DNA from 3 places in the Streptomyces sp. bgisy027 genome. Region 3 is predicted to be linked to each of the others. Evidence: riboswitches for the same ligand, from Rfam matches in the RefSeq annotation. Region 3 holds a riboswitch; each other region holds the start of a gene.
What was found. Region 3 has a riboswitch for cobalamin ahead of AC3ETA_RS04820 (ribonucleoside-diphosphate reductase subunit alpha). Riboswitches for the same ligand answer to the same signal wherever they lie in the genome.
Positions count from the first base shown of each region.

Region 1: linked by a shared signal. The riboswitch ahead of AC3ETA_RS33375 (cobalamin biosynthesis protein) and the one ahead of AC3ETA_RS04820 (ribonucleoside-diphosphate reductase subunit alpha) in region 3 are both predicted to bind cobalamin.
Region 2: linked by a shared signal. The riboswitch ahead of cobT (nicotinate-nucleotide--dimethylbenzimidazole phosphoribosyltransferase) and the one ahead of AC3ETA_RS04820 (ribonucleoside-diphosphate reductase subunit alpha) in region 3 are both predicted to bind cobalamin.

Region 1 covers NZ_JBYIVZ010000040.1:1,015-8,101, forward strand. Annotated here, with positions in the region: gene AC3ETA_RS33360 (lysozyme) at 216-908, shown strand; gene AC3ETA_RS33365 (inorganic phosphate transporter) at 1,062-2,312, shown strand; gene AC3ETA_RS33370 (hypothetical protein) at 2,348-2,569, shown strand; cobalamin riboswitch at 2,699-2,844, shown strand; gene AC3ETA_RS33375 (cobalamin biosynthesis protein) at 2,944-3,885, shown strand; gene AC3ETA_RS33380 (cobyric acid synthase) at 3,882-5,393, shown strand; gene cobN (cobaltochelatase subunit CobN) at 5,390-7,087, shown strand, end outside.
Region 2 covers NZ_JBYIVZ010000069.1:29,825-36,911, forward strand. Annotated here, with positions in the region: gene AC3ETA_RS42545 (SpoIIE family protein phosphatase) at 1-1,305, shown strand, start outside; cobalamin riboswitch at 1,379-1,560, shown strand; gene cobT (nicotinate-nucleotide--dimethylbenzimidazole phosphoribosyltransferase) at 1,650-2,804, shown strand; gene AC3ETA_RS42555 (amidohydrolase family protein) at 3,112-4,500, opposite strand; gene AC3ETA_RS42560 (aldo/keto reductase) at 4,878-5,822, shown strand; gene AC3ETA_RS42565 (phytanoyl-CoA dioxygenase family protein) at 5,946-6,833, shown strand; gene AC3ETA_RS42570 (aldo/keto reductase) at 6,910-7,087, opposite strand, start outside.
Region 3 covers NZ_JBYIVZ010000003.1:237,934-245,020, forward strand. Annotated here, with positions in the region: gene AC3ETA_RS04810 (NACHT domain-containing protein) at 1-3,219, opposite strand, end outside; gene AC3ETA_RS04815 (GNAT family N-acetyltransferase) at 3,376-3,882, shown strand; cobalamin riboswitch at 3,935-4,071, shown strand; gene AC3ETA_RS04820 (ribonucleoside-diphosphate reductase subunit alpha) at 4,197-6,632, shown strand; gene AC3ETA_RS04825 (ribonucleotide-diphosphate reductase subunit beta) at 6,632-7,087, shown strand, end outside.

The DNA of each region.
Region 1 (7,087 bases), on a different contig from region 3:
CCTCGGGGAGATTTGTCGCACACGTCGCCATTCCGGGGGGAAATATGGCCCGTGATCACAAACCGTCCCACCTCGAACTGCCCCGCCACGAACCGTCCCACCGCGAACCGTCCCACCGCGAACCGCCCCGCCACGAACCGCCCCGCCACGAACCGTCCCACCACGAACCGCCCCGCCGCCGCCCCCGCCACCGCTCCCGCCTCATAGCGATATCCGTGGCGGCCCTCACCCTCAGCGGAACCGCCCTCGCCGAGATCCCGGCGGCGGCCGCGAGCAAGCCCAAGGGCCACGACGTCTCGTCCCACCAGAAGAACGTCGACTGGCAGGGCTCCAAGGCGAAGGGCGCGAGATTCGTCTACGTCAAGGCGACCGAGTCCCACACCTACCGCAACCCCTACTTCGGCCAGCAGTACAACGGCTCGCGCAACACCGGCCTGGTCCGCGGCGCGTACCATTTCGCACTGCCGAACAAGTCCTCGGGCAGGACCCAGGCCGCGTTCTTCGTACGCAACGGCGGCGCCTGGCGGTCGGACGGCTGGACCCTGCCGCCCGCCCTGGACATCGAGTACAACCCGTACGGCAGGCAGAAGTGCTACGGACTGAGCAAGGCGAAGATGGTCGGCTGGATCCAGTCCTTCAGCAACGAGGTGAAGCGGCTGACCGGCCGTCGCCCGGTGATCTACACCACGACCCACTGGTGGAACACCTGCACCGGCACCAGCCGCGCCTTCGCCTCGAACCACGCTCTGTGGATAGCCCGCTACAACTCCTCGACGGCCGGCTCGATGCCGGCCGGATGGCAGTTCTGGACCTTCTGGCAGTACGACAACAGCGGCAGCCTGCCGGGTGATCAAAATCTCTTCAACGGGTCCATGACCCAGCTGAGGAAGTTCGCCCGGGGCCACTAGCCCCGCAGCGTCCGGGCCGCGCGGCGACCGGCCGGTCCGAGGTTGCCTCATCCAGCCCTCTCGGACACCGTGCGGCCCACCCCAGTTCACCTTTCGTTCACCCAGGTTACCTACGTTCGTCCGGCCAATGACCTCGAACGATTGCCTGGGTAAATGGAAAACTTCTCGCTGATCCTCGCGATTGTGGTGGTAACCGCACTCGCGTTCGATTTCACGAACGGTTTCCACGACACCGCCAACGCGATGGCCACCACCATCTCGACCGGTGCGCTCAAGCCCAAGGTGGCGGTGGCCATGTCCGCCGTGCTGAACCTTGTCGGCGCCTTCCTCTCCGTGGAGGTCGCCAACACGATCTCCAAAGGTCTCGTCGACGAGACCGGCATCCGTCCCGAGGTCATCTTCGCCGCGTTGGTCGGCGCGATCCTCTGGAACCTGCTCACCTGGCTGGTGGGCCTGCCCTCCAGTTCCTCGCACGCCCTGATGGGCGGTCTGATCGGCGCCACCATCGCCTCGGCCGGCATCGGCGCGGTCCACGGCGACGCGCTCCTCACCAAGGTGCTGATCCCGGCGATCGCCGCCCCGCTGGTCGCGGGCATCGCCGCGCTGCTGGGCACCCGCCTGACCTACCGCCTCGGCAAGAAGGCCGACGGCGAGGCCGCCGCCAAGGGCTACCGGACCGGCCAGATAGCCTCCGCCGGCCTGGTCTCCCTGGCGCACGGCACCAACGACGCGCAGAAGACGATGGGCATCATCACCCTCGCCCTGGTCGCCGGCGGCGTCGTCGCCCCCGACTCGGACCCGCCCATGTGGGTCATCCTCTCCGCCGGCCTGGCCATCGCGCTCGGCACCTACCTCGGCGGCTGGCGCATCATCCGCACCATGGGCAAGGGCCTGACCGACCTTCAGCCGCAGCAGGGCTTCGCCGCCCAGACCAGCGCGGCCACCGTCATCCTGGCCTCCTCCCACCTCGGCTTCTCCCTCTCCACCACGCACTCCGTCTCCGGCTCGGTGATGGGCGCCGGCCTCGGCCGCAAGGGCGGCGTCGTCCGCTGGTCGACGGCCACCCGGATGTTCGTCGCCTGGGGCCTGACCCTGCCGGCCGCCGCCCTGGTCGCCGCGCTCGCGGAGTACGTGACGGGCTTCGGCACCTGGGGCACGGCCGTGGTCGCCGTCTTCCTGGTCGCCTCCAGCGCCGCGATCTGGAAGATCTCCCGCCGCGAGGTCGTCGACCACACCAACGTCAACGACTCCGACGAGGCGCCCGGCGTGGTCACCACCGCCATCGCCGCCGTCACCCCGCCCCCGGCGGGCACGCCGGCCGAGGACCTCTCGGCCACGATCCCGGCCCCCTCGTCCTCCGAGCCCGCGTCCTCCGAGCCGGCGTCCTCGCAGGCCACCGTCTGACCGCCCCGTAATCCGGCTATCCAGAAAGTAGAAGCATGAAGATCGACTGGGCGGCACTCGGCTCCGTCTTCGGCGTCAGCCTCGTGGTCACGGTGGCCCTCGTGGGCCTGTTCACCCTCGGTGTCGCGGGCCTCTCACGCCGCGAACGGGCCGTGGCCCAGGGCGACTCGGCCGCGCTCGCGGTCACCGGCGCCTACGCCTGCTTCGCGGCCTGCGCGGCCGCCGTGGGCTACGGGATCTATCTGATCGTGGCGTGACCCACAGGCCCTTCGTGGCCTGACCCACAACACGCGAAACACCCGAGGTGGGGGGCGGACGACCGTCCCGCACCTCGCCGCTGTGTGGGCCTTCGCACACTCTCCCGTCGCAGGTCAACGGCAAGTTGACGCCCCTCGGAACCCCGTGGTGGACTTCCGGGGCCAAGTACGACGGCAGAAGAGGAAGCCGGTGAGAATCCGGCGCGGTCCCGCCACTGTCACCGGGGTAGCAATCCCCGGGAGCCAGGAACTCTCGCCGTCGGTCTCTTCGAACCAGGGCGCGGACACCCTGAGTGAGGACACAACGCGATGCTCGCCTGCCGATCGACATGCAGTAGCACAACCTCGTCCGGCCGCACGGTCGGCTGACCCCGATGCGAGCCGATCGCGTCTTCGCGTACGGCGCCGCCGCCGGGCTCCTCGGTGACCTGCTGCTCGGCGACCCCCGCCGGGGGCATCCGGTCGCCGCGTTCGGACGGGCCGCGGCCGCCGTGGAACGGGTCTTGTGGCGCGACGACCGCGCACGCGGTGCCCTGCACACCGCCGTGTGCGCCGGTGGCGCCATGGCCGTGGGTGCCGTCGCCGCCCGTGTCGTCCGTACCTCCCCGGCCGCCTCCCTCGCGCTGACCGGCGCCGCCACCTGGGCGGTCGTCGGGGGCACCTCGCTCGCCCGGGAGGCCCGCGCGGTCGGGCGGGCCCTGGAGGCGGGGGATGTCGAGGGCGCCCGGGCACGGCTGCCTCATCTGTGCGGACGGGATCCGCAGGCGCTGGACGCGGACGGGATCGCGCGGGCGGTCGTGGAGTCCGTCGCCGAGAACACCTCCGACGCGGTCGTGGGCGCCCTGGTGTGGGGGGCCGTCGGCGGGGTGCCCGGACTGCTCGGCTTCCGGGCCGTGAACACGCTCGACGCGATGGTCGGGCACCGGTCGCCCAAGTACCTGCGCTACGGCTGGGCTTCGGCCCGCCTCGACGACGTGGCCGGCTGGCCGGGGGCGCGGCTGACGGCCGTACTCGCCACCCTCGCCGGCGACGATCCCCGGGGTGCGGTGCGGGCCTGGCGTGCCGACGCCGCCGCGCACCCCAGCCCCAACGCCGGGCCCGTCGAGGCCTCGTTCGCGGGAGCCCTCGGGGTGCGGCTGGGCGGGACCCTCTCCTACGGCGGCCGGGTCGAGCACCGTCCGGTGCTCAACGGGACGGGACGGGCCGTGGGCATCCACGACGTCGAACGGGCCGTACGGCTGTCGAAGCGCGTCAGTTGGCTGGCGCTGGGCGTCTGTGTCGCCGCGCGCCGCATCGCGAAGGGACGTACGTCATGACGGGCGGTGGCCTTCTTGTCGCCGGCACCACCTCGGACGCCGGCAAGAGCGTCGTCACCGCGGGGATCTGCCGGTGGCTGGTGCGGCAGGGGGTGAAGGTCGCGCCGTTCAAGGCGCAGAACATGTCCCTGAACTCGTTCGTGACGCGCGAGGGCGCCGAGATCGGGCGGGCGCAGGCCATGCAGGCCCAGGCGTGCCGTGTCGAGCCGACCGCGCTGATGAACCCCGTGCTGCTCAAGCCCGGCGGTGAGCAGAGCAGTCAGGTCGTGCTGCTGGGCAGGCCGGTGGGTGAGCTGAGCGCGCGGGGCTACCACGGCGGGCGGCAGCAGCAGTTGCTCGGGACGGTGCTGGAGTGCCTCGCCGAGTTGCGGGGCACGTATGACGCGGTGATCTGTGAGGGGGCCGGCTCTCCGGCCGAGATCAATCTGCGGCGGACCGACATCGTCAACATGGGCATCGCCCGCAATGCCGGGCTTCCGGTGCTCGTCGTCGGCGACATCGACCGCGGCGGCGTCTTCGCCTCCTTCTTCGGGACCGTCGCGCTGCTGTCCCGCGAGGACCAGGAACTGATCGCCGGCTTCCTGGTCAACAAGTTCCGCGGCGACGTCTCGCTCCTCGAACCCGGCCTCGACATGCTGCACGACCTCACCGGGCGGCGGACCTACGGCGTCCTGCCCTTCCGGCACGGCCTCGGCATCGACGAGGAGGACGGGCTGAGAATCTCCCTGCGGGGCGCCGTACGGGAGTCCGAGGTCTCCTCCCCCGTCGGTGAGGACGTGCTGCGCGTCGCCGTCTGTGCCGTGCCGCTGATGTCCAACTTCACCGACATCGACGCCCTCGCCGCCGAACCGGGCGTCGTCGTGCGGTTCGTGGACCGGCCGGAGGAACTGGCCGACGCGGACCTGGTGGTGGTCCCCGGCACCCGGGGCACCGTCCGCGCCCTGGAGTGGCTGCGGGAGCGCGGGCTCGCGCGGGCCCTGGTCCGCAGGGCGGCCGAGGGGCGGCCGATCCTCGGCATCTGCGGCGGTTTCCAGCTCCTCGGCGAACACATCGAGGACGACGTCGAGAGCCGGCGCGGACAGGTCGAGGGACTCGGGGTACTGCCCGTACGGGTGCGGTTCGCCCGGGAGAAGACCCTGACCCGGCCCGTCGGCGAGGCGCTCGGGGAGCGCGTCGACGGCTACGAGATCCATCACGGCGTCGCCGACGTCACGGGAGGCGAAGCCTTCCTCGACGGCTGCCGGGTCGGCCGGACCTGGGGCACCCACTGGCACGGCTCGCTGGAGTCGGACGGTTTCCGGCGGGCGTTCCTGCGCGAGGTGGCGGCCGCCGCGGGCCGCCGGTTCGTGCCGGCGCCCGACACCTCGTTCGCCGCGCTGCGCGAGGAGCAGCTCGACCGGCTCGGCGATCTCATCGAACAGCACGCGGACACGGACGCGCTGTGGCGGCTCATCGAGTCCGGCGCGCCGCAAGGACTGCCTTTCATTCCACCGGGAGCGCCCGCATGAGCACAGTGTTGTTGTTGTCGACCGCCGACACGGATCTGCTGGCGGCCCGCGCCGCCTCCGGTGCCGACTACCGGATCGGCAACCCGACGCGCGTGGACGTCGAGACCGAGCTGCCCGCGCTGCTCGACGGCGCGGACCTCGCCGTCGTCCGGCTGCTGGGCGGCAAGCGGGCCTGGGAGGACGGGCTCGCGAAGCTGAAGGCGTCGGGCGTGCCGACCGTGCTGCTGGGCGGCGAGGCCGTGCCGGACGCGGAGCTGATGGCGGAGTCGTCCGTCCCGGCCGGTGTGGTCGCCGAGGCGCTGAAGTACCTCGTCGAGGGCGGCCCCGCCAACCTCACCGAGCTCGCCCGGTTCCTCTCCGACACCGTGCTGCTGACGGGCGAGGGGTTCGTCGAGCCGCAGAAGATGCCGGAGTACGGCGTCCACGGCGACCGTACGCTCCAGGAAGGCCGTCCGACCGTCGGCGTGCTCTTCTACCGGGCCCATGAGCTCAGCGGCAACACCGCGTTCGTCGACACCCTGTGCGACGCGATCGAGGCGCGGGGCGCCAACGCGCTTCCCGTGTACTGCGGTTCGCTGCGCGGCGCGGACCCGGAGCTGTACGAGATCCTGGGCCGGGCCGACGCCCTGGTCGCCACCGTCCTCGCGGCGGGCGGCACGCACGCCTCGCAGGCTTCGGCGGGCGGCGACGAGGAGGCGTGGGACATCGGCAGGCTGGCCGAGCTGAACGTCCCCGTGCTGCAGGGGCTGTGCCTGACGTCGTCCAAGAGCGCCTGGGACGAGTCCGACGCCGCCCTGACCCCCATGGACGCCGCGATGCAGGTCGCGATCCCGGAGTTCGACGGCCGTCTGATCACCGTCCCGTTCTCCTTCAAGGAGCAGGGCCCCGACGACGTGCCCGTGTACGTGGCCGACCCGGAGCGGGCCGGGCGCGTCGCCGGGATCGCCGTACGGCACGCCCGGCTGCGGCACAAGCCGAACGCCGGCAAGAAGCTCGCCCTGGTCTTCACCGCCTACCCGACCAAGCACTCGCGCGTCGGCAACGCGGTCGGCCTGGACACGCCCGCCTCCGCCGTGCGGGTCCTGGACGCGCTCAAGCAGGCCGGGTACGGCGTGACCGAGTACCCGGACAACGGCGACGAGCTGATCCACCGGCTCATCGAGGCGGGCGGGCACGATGTCGAGTGGCTGACCGAGGACCAGCTGGCGTCGGCGCCCGCGCGCGTGCCGCTCGCCGACTATCAGGCTTGGTTCGACAAGCTCGATGCGGAGCTGCGGGACGCCATGACCGAGGCGTGGGGCGAGCCGCCGGGCTCGCTGTACGTCGACGGGGACGACATCGTGCTGGCCTCCCTCCGGTTCGGGAACGTCGTCGTGATGATCCAGCCGCCGCGCGGCTTCGGCGAGAACCCGATCGCGATCTACCACGACCCGGACATGCCGCCGTCGCACCACTACATGGCGGCGTACCGCTGGCTGGAGGCTGCGCCAGCGGAAGGGGGCTTCGGCGCCGACGCGATCGTGCACATGGGCAAGCACGGCACGATGGAGTGGCTGCCGGGCAAGGGGCTCGGGCTGAGCGGCGGCTGCGCCCCGGACGCCGTCCTCGGGGACCTGCCGCTGATCTACCCGTTCATCGTCAACGACCCCGGCGAGGGCACCCAGGCCAAGCGCCGCGGTCACGCCACCGTCGTC
Region 2 (7,087 bases), on a different contig from region 3:
GGTCTGCTGCTGGGCTTCGTCTCGGCCTGGCGGACCGAACGGGCAGAGGGGTTCCAGCAGGAGGACGCCGATCTCCTGTTCGACATCGCCTCGCGCGCGGCGCTCAGCGTGGACAACGCGCGCCGGTACACGAGGGAACATCGGGCCGCGGTCGAGTTGCAACAGCGCCTGTTGCCCCGCGCGACCACGCAGTCCACGGCGGCCGAGTCGGCCGGCCGCTACGTGCCCGCCGGGGGCGGGGCGGACATCAGCGGCGACTGGTTCGACGTCATCCCCCTGTCGTCGCTGCGGGTCGCCTTCGTCGTGGGCGACGTCGTAGGCCACGGCCTGCACGCGGCGGCCACGATGGGGCGCCTGCGGACCGCGATCCGAACCCTTGCCGAGCTGGAACTGGAACCCGGGGAACTCCTCATCCACCTGGACGACCTCGTCCAGCAACTCGCCGACGAAGCCGCTCCGGAGGACCGGGACACGATCGGCGCAACCTGCTTGTACGCGCTCTACGACCCGATCGCCGGCACCTGTGCGCTCGCCGACGCCGGGCATCCGCCGCCCGCGGTGATCGCGCCCGACGGGACGGTCCGAACGATCGAGGTCCACCCCGGTCCGCCGCTCGGCGTGGGCGGCATGCCCTTCGAGGTCACCACGGTCCACGTCGAGCCCGGCAGCATCCTCGCCCTCTACACCGACGGCCTCGTGGAACGAACCTCGAAGGACCTCGACGAGGGCACCAGGGACCTCCTCGGCTCGCTATCGACCCTCTGTGGCGCCGCACGGGCACTGGAGGACATCGCCCACGACGTGGTGTCCGCGGTGTCCGAAGGACCGCCCCGCGACGACATGGCGCTTCTTCTGGCCCGTACCCACGTGATTCCGGCCGCCGACACCGCGGCCTGGCAGTTCCCCGACGACACGTCCCGGGTGGCCGACGCACGGAAGTCCGTCGCCCGGCGACTCGCCGACTGGGGACTGGACGACCTCGCCTTCACCACCGAACTGATCGTCAGTGAACTGGTCACCAACGCGATGCGCTACGCGGGCGGCACCGTGGGGCTGCGCCTCTTCCACGACGACAGAACCCTGGTGTGCGAGGTCACCGACGCCAGCAACACCCAGCCACGGCTGATCCGGGCGCGCGCCGGTGACGAGGGAGGGCGAGGCCTGTTCCTGGTGGCCCAACTCGCCCGACGCTGGGGCAGCCGGTACCACCGCACCGGCAAGACCATCTGGGCCGAGCAGACGATCGGTGCCGGGTCGGGGGCGGGGCTCGACTTTGCCGGGGTCTGGGACACGGCGGAGATCTAGGGTCTGGCCGTCGACCGGTTCCCGGCTACTCGCCGGCCGCGGGCGTGTGGCACGATGCGCGGGACGGATGCGGAGGAACTCCGGTGCGGGTGCAGCAGCCCAACTCCGGGGCGGGCCCGCCACTGTGACCGGGGAGCCGCCTCCCACTCGTACGGCCACTGGCAACCGGCGTGAGCCGGCCGCTGGGAAGGCCGGGAGCAGGCGTCGGACAACAGGCCGTACGGCCGCGTACCGAGATCCGGGAGCCAGGATATTCCGCCCGTCCCGCAGCCAGGCGCCTTCCGCCCGGGCACGGTCCGTCTCCGGTGGCGTGGAAAACCGCCGACAGCGGAAGGCATTCCATCGTGAAGCCCGCACCCGGCTTCGAGCCGGTCTCCTCCTCTTTGGCCGACTCCTCCCACCTGCCCCACGGCGCCGTCGCCGAAGGCCTGCTCCTCGACCGCACACTCGCCGCCATCACCCCCGCGGACCCCGGCGCCCTCGCGGCGGCCCGGGACCGGCAGAACCGCCTGTCCAAGCCGCCCGGGTCGCTGGGATTCCTGGAGGACGTGTCCGTTCAGCTGGCGGGCCTCGCCGGCGTGTGCCCACCTCCGATGCCGGAACCCGCCGCTGTGGCCGTCTTCGCGGCGGACCACGGTGTTCACGCCCGGGGCGTCAGCGCCTGGCCGCAGGAGGTGACGGCGCAGATGGTCGACAACTTCCTGGCCTCCGGCGGTGCCGTGAACGCCTTCGCCGCGCAGACCGGCGCCGGGGTGGTCGTGGTGGACGTGGGTGTCGCGACTCCAATGCCCGCCGGGGAGGGGGTGCGGGACGGGCTGCTGCGCCGCCGGGTCCGGGGCGGGACCGCGGACATGACCCTGGGCCCGGCGATGAGCAGGCGGGAAGCCGTGCGGGCGATGGAGATCGGCATCGGCGTCGCGGGTGAACTCGTGGAGCGCGGCAGCCGTTGCCTGCTCACCGGTGACATGGGCATCGCCAACACCACGGCGTCCGCGGCGCTGACCGCCGCCTTCACCGGTGCCGACCCGGACGAGGTCACCGGTCACGGAGCGGGCATCGACGAGCCGACCCGGCTGCACAAGGCGCAGGTGGTGCGCGAGGCCCTCCACCTGCACCAGCCGGACCCCCGGGACCCCATCGGGGTGGTGTCGGCGGTCGGCGGCCTGGAACACGCCGCGCTCGCCGGGTTCGTCCTGGCCGCCGCCGCGCACCGGGTCCCGGTGATCCTGGACGGCGTGATCGCCTCTTCGGCGGCCCTGGTCGCGGCGGCGCTGTCCCCCGCCGCCCTGGACGCCTGCGTGGCCGGACACCGCTCGGTCGAGCCAGGTCACGCCATCGCCCTGCGGCATCTCCGCTTGCATCCCCTGGTCGACCTGGGGCTGAGGCTCGGCGAAGGGACCGGCGCTCTGTTGGCGCTGCCGCTCGTCCAAGCGGCGGTCCGTGCCCTGCGGGAGATGGCCACATTCGACTCCGCCGGGGTGTCGGAAAAGCCGGCCTGACGCGCCCGCCCGATGTGCCGGCCCGTGCACGCGGCAGGGACTGCCCGGACCGACGGTAGGAGAAGGGGACGGCTGGGCGCCGGCGGGCCCGGGGTCGTAGGCAGGACCACGTCATACTCCCCGGCGACCGGCGACCGGCGACCGGCGACCGGCGACCGGCGACCGGCGACCGGCGACCGGCGACGGGTTTCAGTACTTGGGCCTCAATCACCCAGGCCCCGGCTGTGGTTCTGACGAGCACCAGTGTGCCGGCGCCGATCGTCAGGTCCCCGCGGCCAGGGCCTGGGTGCCGGGCGTTCCGGTCAGGTCAGCTGCCGCTGATCGCCGCCGCCGTGGAGCGCAGCGCCCGGGCTGTGCGGCCGAGGTCGGCGTGGAGCAGCCGTCCCGCGGACTTCATCACCCGTCCCGCGACGAGGACCGTGTCTACGTTCTGGGGGTTCGCCGACTGGACCACGGCCGCGATCGGGTCGCGTTCGGCGGTGAGCATGTCGAGGTCCTCCAGGCGGAGCAGAGCGATGTCGGCCTGCTTGCCGGGGCGCAGCGAACCGATCCGGTCGTCGAGCCCCAGCGCGGCGGCGCCGTCGATCGTGGCCATCCGCAGGACGTCCTTGACGGTCAGCGGGGAGTCGTCGGTGACCTGGCTGGCCAGCAGGGCCGCCCGCATCAGGGAGAACATGTCGCCGGGGACGGTGGACACCGCGTCCACGCCGAGACCGGCGGTGACACCGAGGCGCCGGTAACGGCTCGACACGGGCGCGCCGACGCGCATCCCGGCCTCGGAGCCGGGCGCGGCGGCGGCCTTGCCGCCCGAGTCGCCGATCAGCTTGATCTCGCTGTCGGAGAGCGAGTTCCCGTGCACGTAGAGCGTGTTCGGGCGCAGCAGTCCGCGCTCCTTCAGGGCGGAGATCGGTGTCTGCGTGACGGGGCCTGCGCTGACGTGGAAGGTCAGGGGCAGGCCGAGGTCGTCCGTCATACGCCACTCCTCGATCACCGTCTCGATCGGGGTGAAAGACGGGCCGAGGGGGCCGTACGCCATGGTGACCAGCGCCTTGTCGTCCGACAGGCGCTTGGTGCGGACCCTGCGGACGTCCGCGAGGTCGGCGGCCGGGCCGATCGGGGCGCCGTAGGCGAACACCGCGCGAAGTCCCGCCGCCTGCATGGCGTCGAGGGCCGCGTCGGCATGGTCGGGCGAGTACAGGCCGTGGTTGTAGTCCAGCTGGGTGGTGATTCCGGAGTTGAGGCTCTCCAGCAGACCGGCGAGAGTCGCGTTGTACATGTCCTGCGGGCGCAGCCGCGGGCCGTACTGGCCCAGGACGCCGAGGTACGCGTTGAGGTCCATGCCCACGGTCGAGGTGCGCAGCGCCGACAGCCACACGTGGCGGTGGGTGTCGACGAAGCCCGGGAGCACGATCCGGTCGGTGGCGTCGATGACGGTGGCACCGTTGGCGGAGAGGTTGCGGCCGACGGCGGTGATCCGCCCTCTCTCGATCAGGACATCGGTACGGGCGTGGGCGACCGGCTCGGGCTCGGTGTCGATCACATGGCCGTTGCGCAGCAGGATGCGGGTGTTCGTCAGGTGCGCCGGGCCGCTCTGACGGCTTCTTGAGGGTGCCGCGGTCGCCGGCGATGCGGAGAAGGTGGCCGCGGCCGTGGCGGCGGCCACACCGGTCAGGACGGTTCGGCGGGGCAGATTCATGGTGGAACTCCGTTGTCTCGGAAGGCTGTCGTGGGCAGGGAGACCGGCGGGATGTCGCCGGGGGCGGCGCTCGATCGGCGCGCCGTGTGCTGACCTGTCCTCCACGGATGAACTAAGCGGACAGTCGTCCGGTAGTCGGGGAGAACGTACCGGACTGTTGTCCGGTTGGCAAGAGTGAGGGGTTGGGGCGGCAGCGGCCAGTCATGTCTGAGGGGTTGAGGCGGGGGTGGTCGGTCAAGCCCGAGGGGTTGAGTTGGGGGTGGCGGGTCGCACCCGAGGGGCGCGCTTGCCGACCGGACAACTGTCCGGGTATCGTTCCCCGGGAGTGGACAGCTGTCCGGTTCTTTCGGTGCTGCGGCTGAACCCTGGGAGGCGGAATGGTCGAGAAGCGCAGGCTCGGCAGGACCGACATCGAGATCACCCCCATCGGCCTGGGCTGCGCGCAGATGACCGTGAGCGGCATGACCGCGCGTGTGTACTCGACGCGGGAGCCGGAAGCCGTGGTCCGGGCCGCGTGGTCAGGTGGGGTCAACTGGTTCGACACGGCTGAGGGTTACGGCCGCGGGGCGTCCGAGCGGGCACTGACCACCGGGCTGCGTGCGGCCGGTGTGCGGCCCGGCGAGGCAGTGGTCGCCACCAAGTGGCTGCCCTTCGGCCGCCGGGCCTCGAACATCCCGCGCACCATCGACGACCGCATCGACGCGTTGCACGGCTACCCCGTCGACCTCTACCAGATCCATCAGCCCTGGAGTCTTTCGCCCGTCGCGAGCGAGATGCGCGAGATGGCGAAGCTGCTGCGGGCCGGCAAGATCCGGTCGATCGGCGTGAGCAACTTCAGCGCCCGCCAGATGTCCCGCGCCGCCGCGGCCCTGCGTGCCGAGGGCGTCGAACTGGCGGCCAACCAGGTGCAGATCAGCCTGCTGAACCGCGACATCGAACGCAACGGCGTACTGAACACCGCCCGCGAACTGGGGATCACGCTGATCGCCTACTCACCGTTGCACGCCGGCATCCTCACCGGACGCTTCCACGACGATCCCGCCGCCCTGCGCCGGGCACCCCTGTTGCGCAAGGCGATGTTCGGCAGCGGCCGGGACCTGGAACGCAGCCGACCGCTGCTGCGCGAGCTGGGCAGGATCGCCGATGCGTACGGCGTCTCCCGCGCTCAGGTGGCGTTGAACTGGCTGATCACCTTCTACGGCGACACCGTGGTGGCGATCCCGGGAGCCTCCAAAGCGCAGCAGGCCGAGGAGAGCGCCGGCGCGCAGTCGTTCCGGCTCACAGAGAAGGAGCTCGGACGCCTGGCCGAACTCGCCCCATGACAGCGATCAGACGTGCGGGGCGGTCCCCTGACGTCGTCGACCCGACTTCACAGCCATCGCCGACTTCACAGCCATCGCCGCCTTCACCGCCATACCCGTCGAGGAATCGAGGAGTACCACGCCATGTCCCACTCGCCCGACCTGCCGGACCCCGGCCACAGCCCGGTGGACACCATCGACTCGCTCGACGGCCTCCACACCGACCTCGCCCGACGCCACAAGGCCACGGAAAGCAGGGGAGCCGTAGTCCCCGCAGCCGTTGTCGACGCCGACTTCGCCGCCCTGCAACGCGACGGATACGTCATCTTGGACAACCTGCTGACCGAAGCCGAGTGCGAGGACGTCCGCGCGGCCGTGACGCCCCTGCTCGACCGGACCGGTCGCAACACCTTCGAGGGGCGGCTGACCCAGCGCCTCTACAGTGTGCTCGACAGGACCCGGGCCTGTGACCGCATGGTCGACCACCCGCGCGTGCTGGCCCTGCTGGACCGGCTGCTGATGCCCAACTACCTGTTGTCCCAGCTCCAGGTCATCAACATTTTTCCCGGCGAGGACCCTCAGCTGCTGCATCCCGACGACGGCATGTACCCCGTGCCGCGTCCCCGGGCGCCGCTGAGCGCGGCCACCGTGTGGGCCGTCGACGCCTTCACCGAGGACAACGGCGCCACCGTGGTCCTGCCGGGGAGCCAGCGCTGGGGCGAGCGTCGGCCGGCGGACGACGACGCCCGCGTGAAGGCCGTCATGCCTCCGGGCTCGTGCGTCTTCTTCGTCGGCACTCTGTGGCACGGTGGCGGCGCCAACGCCTCCGACCGCGCCCGGCTGGCCGTCACGGCCCAGTACTGCGAACCATGGCTGAGGCCGCAGGAGGCGTTCAGCCTGTCCACCGCCCGGGAGACGGCCCGAGTGGTGTCCGAGGACATCCGCCGGATGCTCGGCTACAGCATCCATCCGCCCTTCCTCGGGATGGTCGACGGCATGCACCCCAAGCGCCTGCTCGACGGCTCGGCCTGAGTGCCGTCCCCCGTGCTGCCCGACCGGAGAGACGGCGGCGGATCGCCCGGCAGCGACGCGCCGGAACCGGTGTCCCTCAGTGGCTCGGAGCGGCGACCGGGCGGGTCGGGATCGCGTCGAGGACGGCGAGAGTCTCCTCGTCCAGGGCGATCACGCCTGCCGCCAGATTCGCTTCGAGATGACCGGCGTCGGTGGTGCCCGGGATGAGCAGCACGTTGGGTGCGTGGTGCAGCAGCCAGGCCAGGCCGACCTGC
Region 3 (7,087 bases):
CAGAACGTCGGCGACCAGGCGCTGGGCCCGCGCGTCCAGGGTGCTCCAGCCCACCGAGGGCGGGATCCAGAGGTTGTGCCTGCGGTACGACTCGGGATTGCCGGTGCGGGCGCCGATGTTGTCGGCGACGCCCTTCTCGTCGATCCAGAGGAACCGCTCGGGCTGCCCGGTCTCCAGCGCGAGGGCCACCAGGTCGCCCGCCTCGGCGACGAACGGATGCAGGGACTGCCGGGGCGGGGCGCCGTTCGCCCCGGGATGCCCGGGTGGCCGGTTCACGGTGCCGGCCATCGACAGCCAGCGCTCCACGGTCTGCACGGCGGTCGCCCCGCCCAGCGTCCGGGGCGGCTCGCGTCCGCCGTCGTACCCGTCCCTGCCCGGCGTCGGGTGCGCCTGCTGCTCATGGACGCCCACGATGTCCGGGAGCTCCCACAGGCACAGCGCCTGGATGAGCATGACCTGCGCGTACCAGCACCGGGACTGCTGGAGCACGGTCTCCGCCTGCCGGATCAGGTCGTCGCGACCGCCCTGGTCGGCCTGTGGATGCCGGATCCTGCGGTTGGCCGCGTACTTGAAGCCCTGCGCCAGCGCGGCCTCCAGTGCGAGCGGCAGATCGGGGGTGCCGCCGGTGGCCTTGGGGTCCAGGTGGCCCAGCCACTTGGTGAGGCGCTCGCGGGCCTCGTCGCGGTGCGCCTCGTCGACGGAGCCCAGGAGCATGGGGATCATCCAGGCACGCATCACGAACTCCCGGAACAGAACGACCCGTTTCCTGCGGTACTCCAGGTTGAGCGTGCGCCGGTCCTGCTGGAGCCGGGCGATGCGCTCCGTCCTGGCCCGGGAGGGCACGCCCGCCGCACGTGCCCGGGCCATGCGCTCGGCCCACTGTTCGTACTCCCGCCGTTTCCAGGCCCGCAGCTTGCCGAGCCGGTCGTTGTACTCCTCCACCGGGTCGGTGCTGAGGCCGATCCGGCCGCGGATCACGGCGAACGCCGGGTTGCCGCCGGTGCCGAACTCCTGGGCGGCGGCCAGGCGTATCGAGTAGGCGGGCTCCTTCACGCCTGTCTGGACGAGCTGCTCGTACAGGGGTGTGGTGTCGATCCGGTCGGAGACGCTGCGCAGGGCGGCCCCGACCTGCCTGAGCAGCCTCAGCTTCGCGTCGTCGAGGCTGCGCCGGTCGCCCTTGAAACCGGCCCAGGTCCTGCGCACCTCCTCCAGGATGTGGCCGAGCAGCCTCGGTGCCTCCTCCACGCTCTCGATCTCCACGGCGGCCGCGTAGTGGTCGAGCGCCTTCGGGTCGTCCGTGCGGCGTTCCGCGGCCTTGCAGAGCCGGTGGGCCAGGGTGTGCCCGCGCATACGTGAGCGGCGGAGCCGTTCCCCGATCTCCTTCGTCACCTCGGCCCGGACGCCTTCCCGGCGGGCCTTGACCCCGGCCGCCCGGCGGCGCGACAACAGCACCAGGGCCATGAGCAGTTCACGGCTGGGTCCGGGCGGCTGGAGCACGTGCTCGACGAGCTCGCCGGCGCCCCGCTCGCCCAGCCGCCGCAGCACGCGGTAGCCGAAGTAGGCCTGGATGATGCTGTGCGGGAAACGGACCCTGCGCTCGAAGCCCTCCACCAGGCCGAGCTTGTCGGCGTTGCGTGCGATCCGGGCGAGGGCCGCGCGGCACTGGTCCATGTTGCCCCCGCGCAACCGCCTCCTCTCCTGCGGGCTGATCCGCCGGCACAGCACGTCCCAGATCTGCTGCCGGTGCCATTCGGAGAAGACGTTCCCGCGCCTGCCGTACCGGTCGAAGGCGCGTCCGCCGGCCCGCAGGTGCTCGGCACGGGCCTGCGCGCGCCGCATCGGACCGGGGTGGACGTCCGAGTCGAGCAGTTCCCCGAGGCCGACCTCCAGTTTGTCCTGGAGCAGTCCCACGCAGGCCAGGGCGGAGACCACCTCGACGGCGTCGCGGCGGTCGCGCTGGCTCAGGGCGACGTCCCGGCGCAGCCGACCCTGGCACAGCGCCTCGTCCCAGGTCTCCAGCAGCCACAGCCGCAGCGTGCCGCGGTCACGGCTGCGGGTGTTCATGTGCTGCGGGTCGTTGTCCGGCCGGTCGTGTTCCAGGGCGCCGTGACGGTGCAGTTCACGGGCGATCTGGAGGTAGACGGGCGACTCGGTCACCTCCGCCGTCTCCACGATCCAGTCGACGCGGCGCTCGTCCGTCTCCGGCACGCGCGCCTGGACGAACCGCAGGGCCTCCTCCTCGCTGAGCGGTTCCAGCTCCACGATCGCGGCCGGGGTGCTCTCCAGCGGGCTGTGCGGCCGGGAGGCGATGACGAGGGGCAGCTTCTCCTCGTAGGCACGTTCGATGGCCCGCCGGATGATGTTGTCCCGGTTCTGCTGGAGGCCGTCGCCGAGGAGCGCCTCCTCCAGCCCGTCGGCGATGACGACCGGCTTGTCGTCGGCGAGCAGTTGCTGCCAGACCCGCTCGGTCTTGGTGCGCGCGAGGATGCCCCGGGGTGCCTCGTCGATGAAGCGCTCCTTGGCCATGCGTTCGAAGTTCAGGTCACTGCCGCCGTTCGCGTCCCGCAGCCGGATCGGCACGGGTACGGCGTTCTGCTCCGCGAGCAGTTCGGTGAGCCGTACCAGGACGGCGGTCTTGCCCACACCGACGCCGCCGACCAGCAGATAGGGCCGGCGCGTGTCGCGCTCGCGCAGCCGCTCGGCGATGACCTGGGCGATCTCCTCCCGGCCCACGATCTCGGCGGTGTCCGGGCCGGCCGTGAGGACCAGTCGGTGGGGGTCGTCGCGTGCCTTGGCGAGATAGCGCCGCTTGGTCCACCGGTACCACCAGAACAGGAAGAGCGCGGCGGCGAGCGACGCGGCGAGCACCGGGCCCACGAAGCGCATGACCGTCTCGAAGCCGTCGTTGCCCTGCCGCCACTTCTCGAAGGGTGTCGTGCGGCCCCGGATCACGATGTACAGGCCCTCCACCACCCAGGCGACCACGGCGAGCACCGCCACCGTCCAGACGGCCCGGGTGGCGTTGGTGTAGGTGAACCACCGGCGCCACTTCTTGGGGCGGGTGCTTCCACCGCGGGCCTCCAGGCGCGTGGTCAGCCTGTGCCGGTGGCCCACGAACCCCTGCCTGACCCGGTTGGCCGCCCGCCTCGGAGCCAGCGTCGCCATCGGCGCGTTGCGCGGCCGCTTCTTGCCGGGCGGGCTGCCGACGACCCTCGTCATCGTTCGTCTCCTTCCGAGAACGGCTCTCGAAACGGAGCGACCGCGGGGCGCCGACACCTATCTCCATGGAAGCACTCCCGGAACTCCCCGCAACCCGGCGGCCCTCGGCACAAAACCCCGGGCCCGTCCGCCCGGCCGTCCGGCAGACTCGGGCCCATGGACATCGCGATCCGGCCGGCGGAACCCGGTGAGTTCGACGCGCTCGGCGAGATCACCGCCCGGGCCTATCTCCACGACGGGCTCCTCGACTTCGGCGAGAGTGACGCGTACCTCGGCGAACTCAGGGACGTGGCCAAGCGCGCGACCGCCGCCGAGGTACTCGTGGCCGTCGCGGACGGCCGGCTGCTGGGCGGGGTGACCTTCGTGCCGAGCGGCGGCCCCATGGCCGACATCGCGCTCCCCGGCGAGGCCGAGATCCGGATGCTCGCCGTCGACCGCGCGGGCCGTGGACGCGGCGCCGGCGAGGCCCTCGTCCGCGCCTGCGTCGACCGCGCCCGGGCCACGGAGGGCTGCGTACGGATCGTCCTGTCGACCCAGCGCACCATGCACGGCGCCCATCGCATCTACGAACGGCTGGGTTTTGTTCGCACACCCGAGCGGGACTGGAATCCGCTCCCGCAGCTCGACGACATCACTCTTCTCACCTATGAGTTGACGCTCTGAAACCAGCGCGACACAACATCTGGGGGTGGCGTGGCGGGCGAGCACAAGATGTATGCTCATGCTCGCTGTCGCCGCAGGGGAATCCGGTGCGAATCCGGAACTGTCCCGCAACGGTGTACTTGTGCACGTCTGTTCCCTCAGTCGTGCACAGGAGTCAGTCCGAGGACCTGCCGACAGCGCGCCCGGCCGACCGGCCGGTGCGCCCTGACGTCCGGGCCTCGTGGAATGGGCCGGTGGACGCGACGCCGTGTGCGCTCGTGTGCTGCCCCCTGCCCTCCGCAAGGCCCCCGTGCCGAGCGAGGGAGAGCCCCCACGTGACCATCGCGCCAGCAGACCCGGCCTCAGTCGTCCCATCGGTCCCGACCGACGCGGACGCCCCCGGAACCGCCCTGCCGTCTCCCGCCGCCGCCCTCGACGGAGACCCTGCGGGCCGGCCCTCCGATCTGCTGCGGCTCCTGACCGAGCTGACCGCCGACCTCCCCGACGCCGACCCCGGCCGGGTCGCCGCCGCCGCGCTGCGCGGCCGGTCCGCCCGGGCCGACGAGGCGGAGCTGCGCGAGCTGGCCACCGAGGCGGCGGCCGGGCTCATCTCCGAGGACCCCGCCTACAGCAGGCTCGCCGCCCGGCTGCTGACCATCTCCATCGCCGCCGAGGCCGCCTCGCAGGGTGTGACGTCCTTCACCGAGTCGGTCGCGGTCGGCCACCGCGAGGGCCTCATCGCCGACCGCACCGCCGAGTTCGCGCGCCTGCACGCGGCCCGCCTGGACGCTCTGGTGGACACGGCCGCCGACGACCGCTTCGGCTACTTCGGCCTGCGCACCCTGCACAGCAGGTACCTCCTGCGGCACCCCATCACCCGCAAGGTGATCGAGACGCCCCAGCACTTCATGCTGCGCGTCGCCGCCGGTCTCGCCGAGGACGACACCCCCCGCTCCGTCGACGAAGTCGCCGCGCTCTACGGCCTGATGAGCAGGCTCGACTATCTGCCGTCCTCCCCCACGCTCTTCAACTCCGGCACCCGCCACCCCCAGATGTCGTCCTGCTACCTCCTGGACTCCCCCAACGACGAGCTCGACTCCATCTACGACCGCTACCACCAGGTCGCCCGCCTCTCGAAGCACGCCGGCGGCATCGGCCTGTCGTACTCCCGCATCCGCTCCCGGGGTTCGCTGATCCGCGGCACCAACGGGCACTCCAACGGCATCGTCCCGTTCCTGAAGACGCTGGACGCCTCGGTCGCCGCCGTGAACCAGGGCGGCCGGCGCAAGGGCGCGGCCGCGGTCTACCTGGAGACCTGGCACTCCGACATCGAGGAGTTCCTGGAGCTGCGGGACAACACCGGTGAGGACGCCCGCCGTACGCACAACCTGAACCTCGCGCACTGGATCCCGGACGAGTTCATGCGCCGGGTCAACGCCGACGGCCAGTGGTCCCTGTTCTCCCCCGCCGACGTGCCCGAGCTCGTCGACCTGTGGGGCGAGGAGTTCGACGCGGCCTACCGCAAGGCCGAGGAGCAAGGGCTCGCGCGCAGGACCATCCCGGCCCGCGACCTTTACGGCCGCATGATGCGCACCCTCGCGCAGACCGGCAACGGCTGGATGACCTTCAAGGACGCCGCCAACCGCACCGCCAACCAGACCGCCCTGCCGGGCCATGTCGTGCACTCCTCCAACCTCTGCACGGAGATCCTGGAGGTCACCGACGACGGCGAGACGGCGGTCTGCAACCTGGGGTCGGTCAACCTCGGCGCCTTCGTGAGCGGCGGGGAGATCGACTGGGAGCGCCTGGACGAGACGGTCCGCACCGCCGTCACCTTCCTCGACCGCGTCGTCGACATCAACTTCTACCCGACCGAGCAGGCGGGGCGCTCGAACGCCAAGTGGCGGCCGGTGGGCCTGGGCGCGATGGGCCTCCAGGACGTCTTCTTCAAGCTGCGGCTGCCGTTCGACTCGGCCGAGGCGAGACAGCTCTCCACGCGCATCGCCGAGCGGATCATGCTCGCCGCGTACGAGGCGTCCGCCGACCTCGCCGAGCGCAGCGGCCCGCTGCCGGCCTGGGAGAAGACCCGTACCGCCCGGGGCGTGCTGCACCCCGACCACTACGGCGTCGAGCTCACCTGGCCGGAGCGCTGGGCGGCGCTGCGCGAGCGGATCACCACGACGGGCCTGCGCAACAGCCTGCTGCTCGCCATCGCGCCGACCGCCACCATCGCCTCCATCGCCGGTGTCTACGAGTGCATCGAGCCCCAGGTGTCCAACCTGTTCAAGCGCGAGACGCTCTCCGGTGAGTTCCTCCAGGTCAACTCCTACCTGGTCGACGAGCTGAAGGCGCTGGGTGTCTGGGACGCCCGCACCCGCGAGGCGCTGCGCGAGGCCAACGGCTCGGTGCAGGACTTCGCCTGGATCCCGGCGGACGTACGGGCGCTGTACCGCACGGCGTGGGAGATCCCGCAGCGCGGCCTGATCGACATGGCGGCGGCCCGCACCCCGTTCCTCGACCAGTCGCAGTCCCTGAACCTGTTCCTGGAGACGCCGACCATCGGCAAGCTCTCCTCGATGTACGCGTACGCCTGGAAGTCGGGCCTGAAGACGACGTACTACCTGCGCTCGCGCCCGGCGACCCGCATCGCCCGCGCCGCCCAGGGCCAGGCCGCCCAGTCCGAGAAGACCGTCCCCGTCCAGCAGGTCGCCGAGCCCGACGCCGTCGCCTGCTCCCTTGAGAACCCCGAGTCCTGCGAGGCCTGCCAGTAATGAGTACCCGTAACACCCATCTCCTCGACCCGGGCTTCGAACTGACCCTGCGTCCCATGCGCTACCCGGACTTCTACGAGCGCTACCGGGACGCCATCAAGAACACCTGGACCGTGGAGGAGGTCGACCTCCACTCGGACGTCGCCGACCTCGCCAAGCTGACGCCCGCCGAGCAGCACCTCATCGGCCGGCTGGTCGCCTTCTTCGCGACCGGCGACTCGATCGTGGCGAACAACCTGGTGCTGACGCTGTACAAGCACATCAACTCCCCGGAGGCGCGCCTGTACCTGTCGCGCCAGCTGTTCGAGGAGGCCGTGCACGTCCAGTTCTATCTGACGCTGCTCGACACCTATCTGCCCGACCCGCAGGACAGGGCGGCGGCCTTCGACGCCGTCGAGAACATCCCCTCGATCCGCGAGAAGGCCGGGTTCTGCTTCAAGTGGATCAACGAGGTC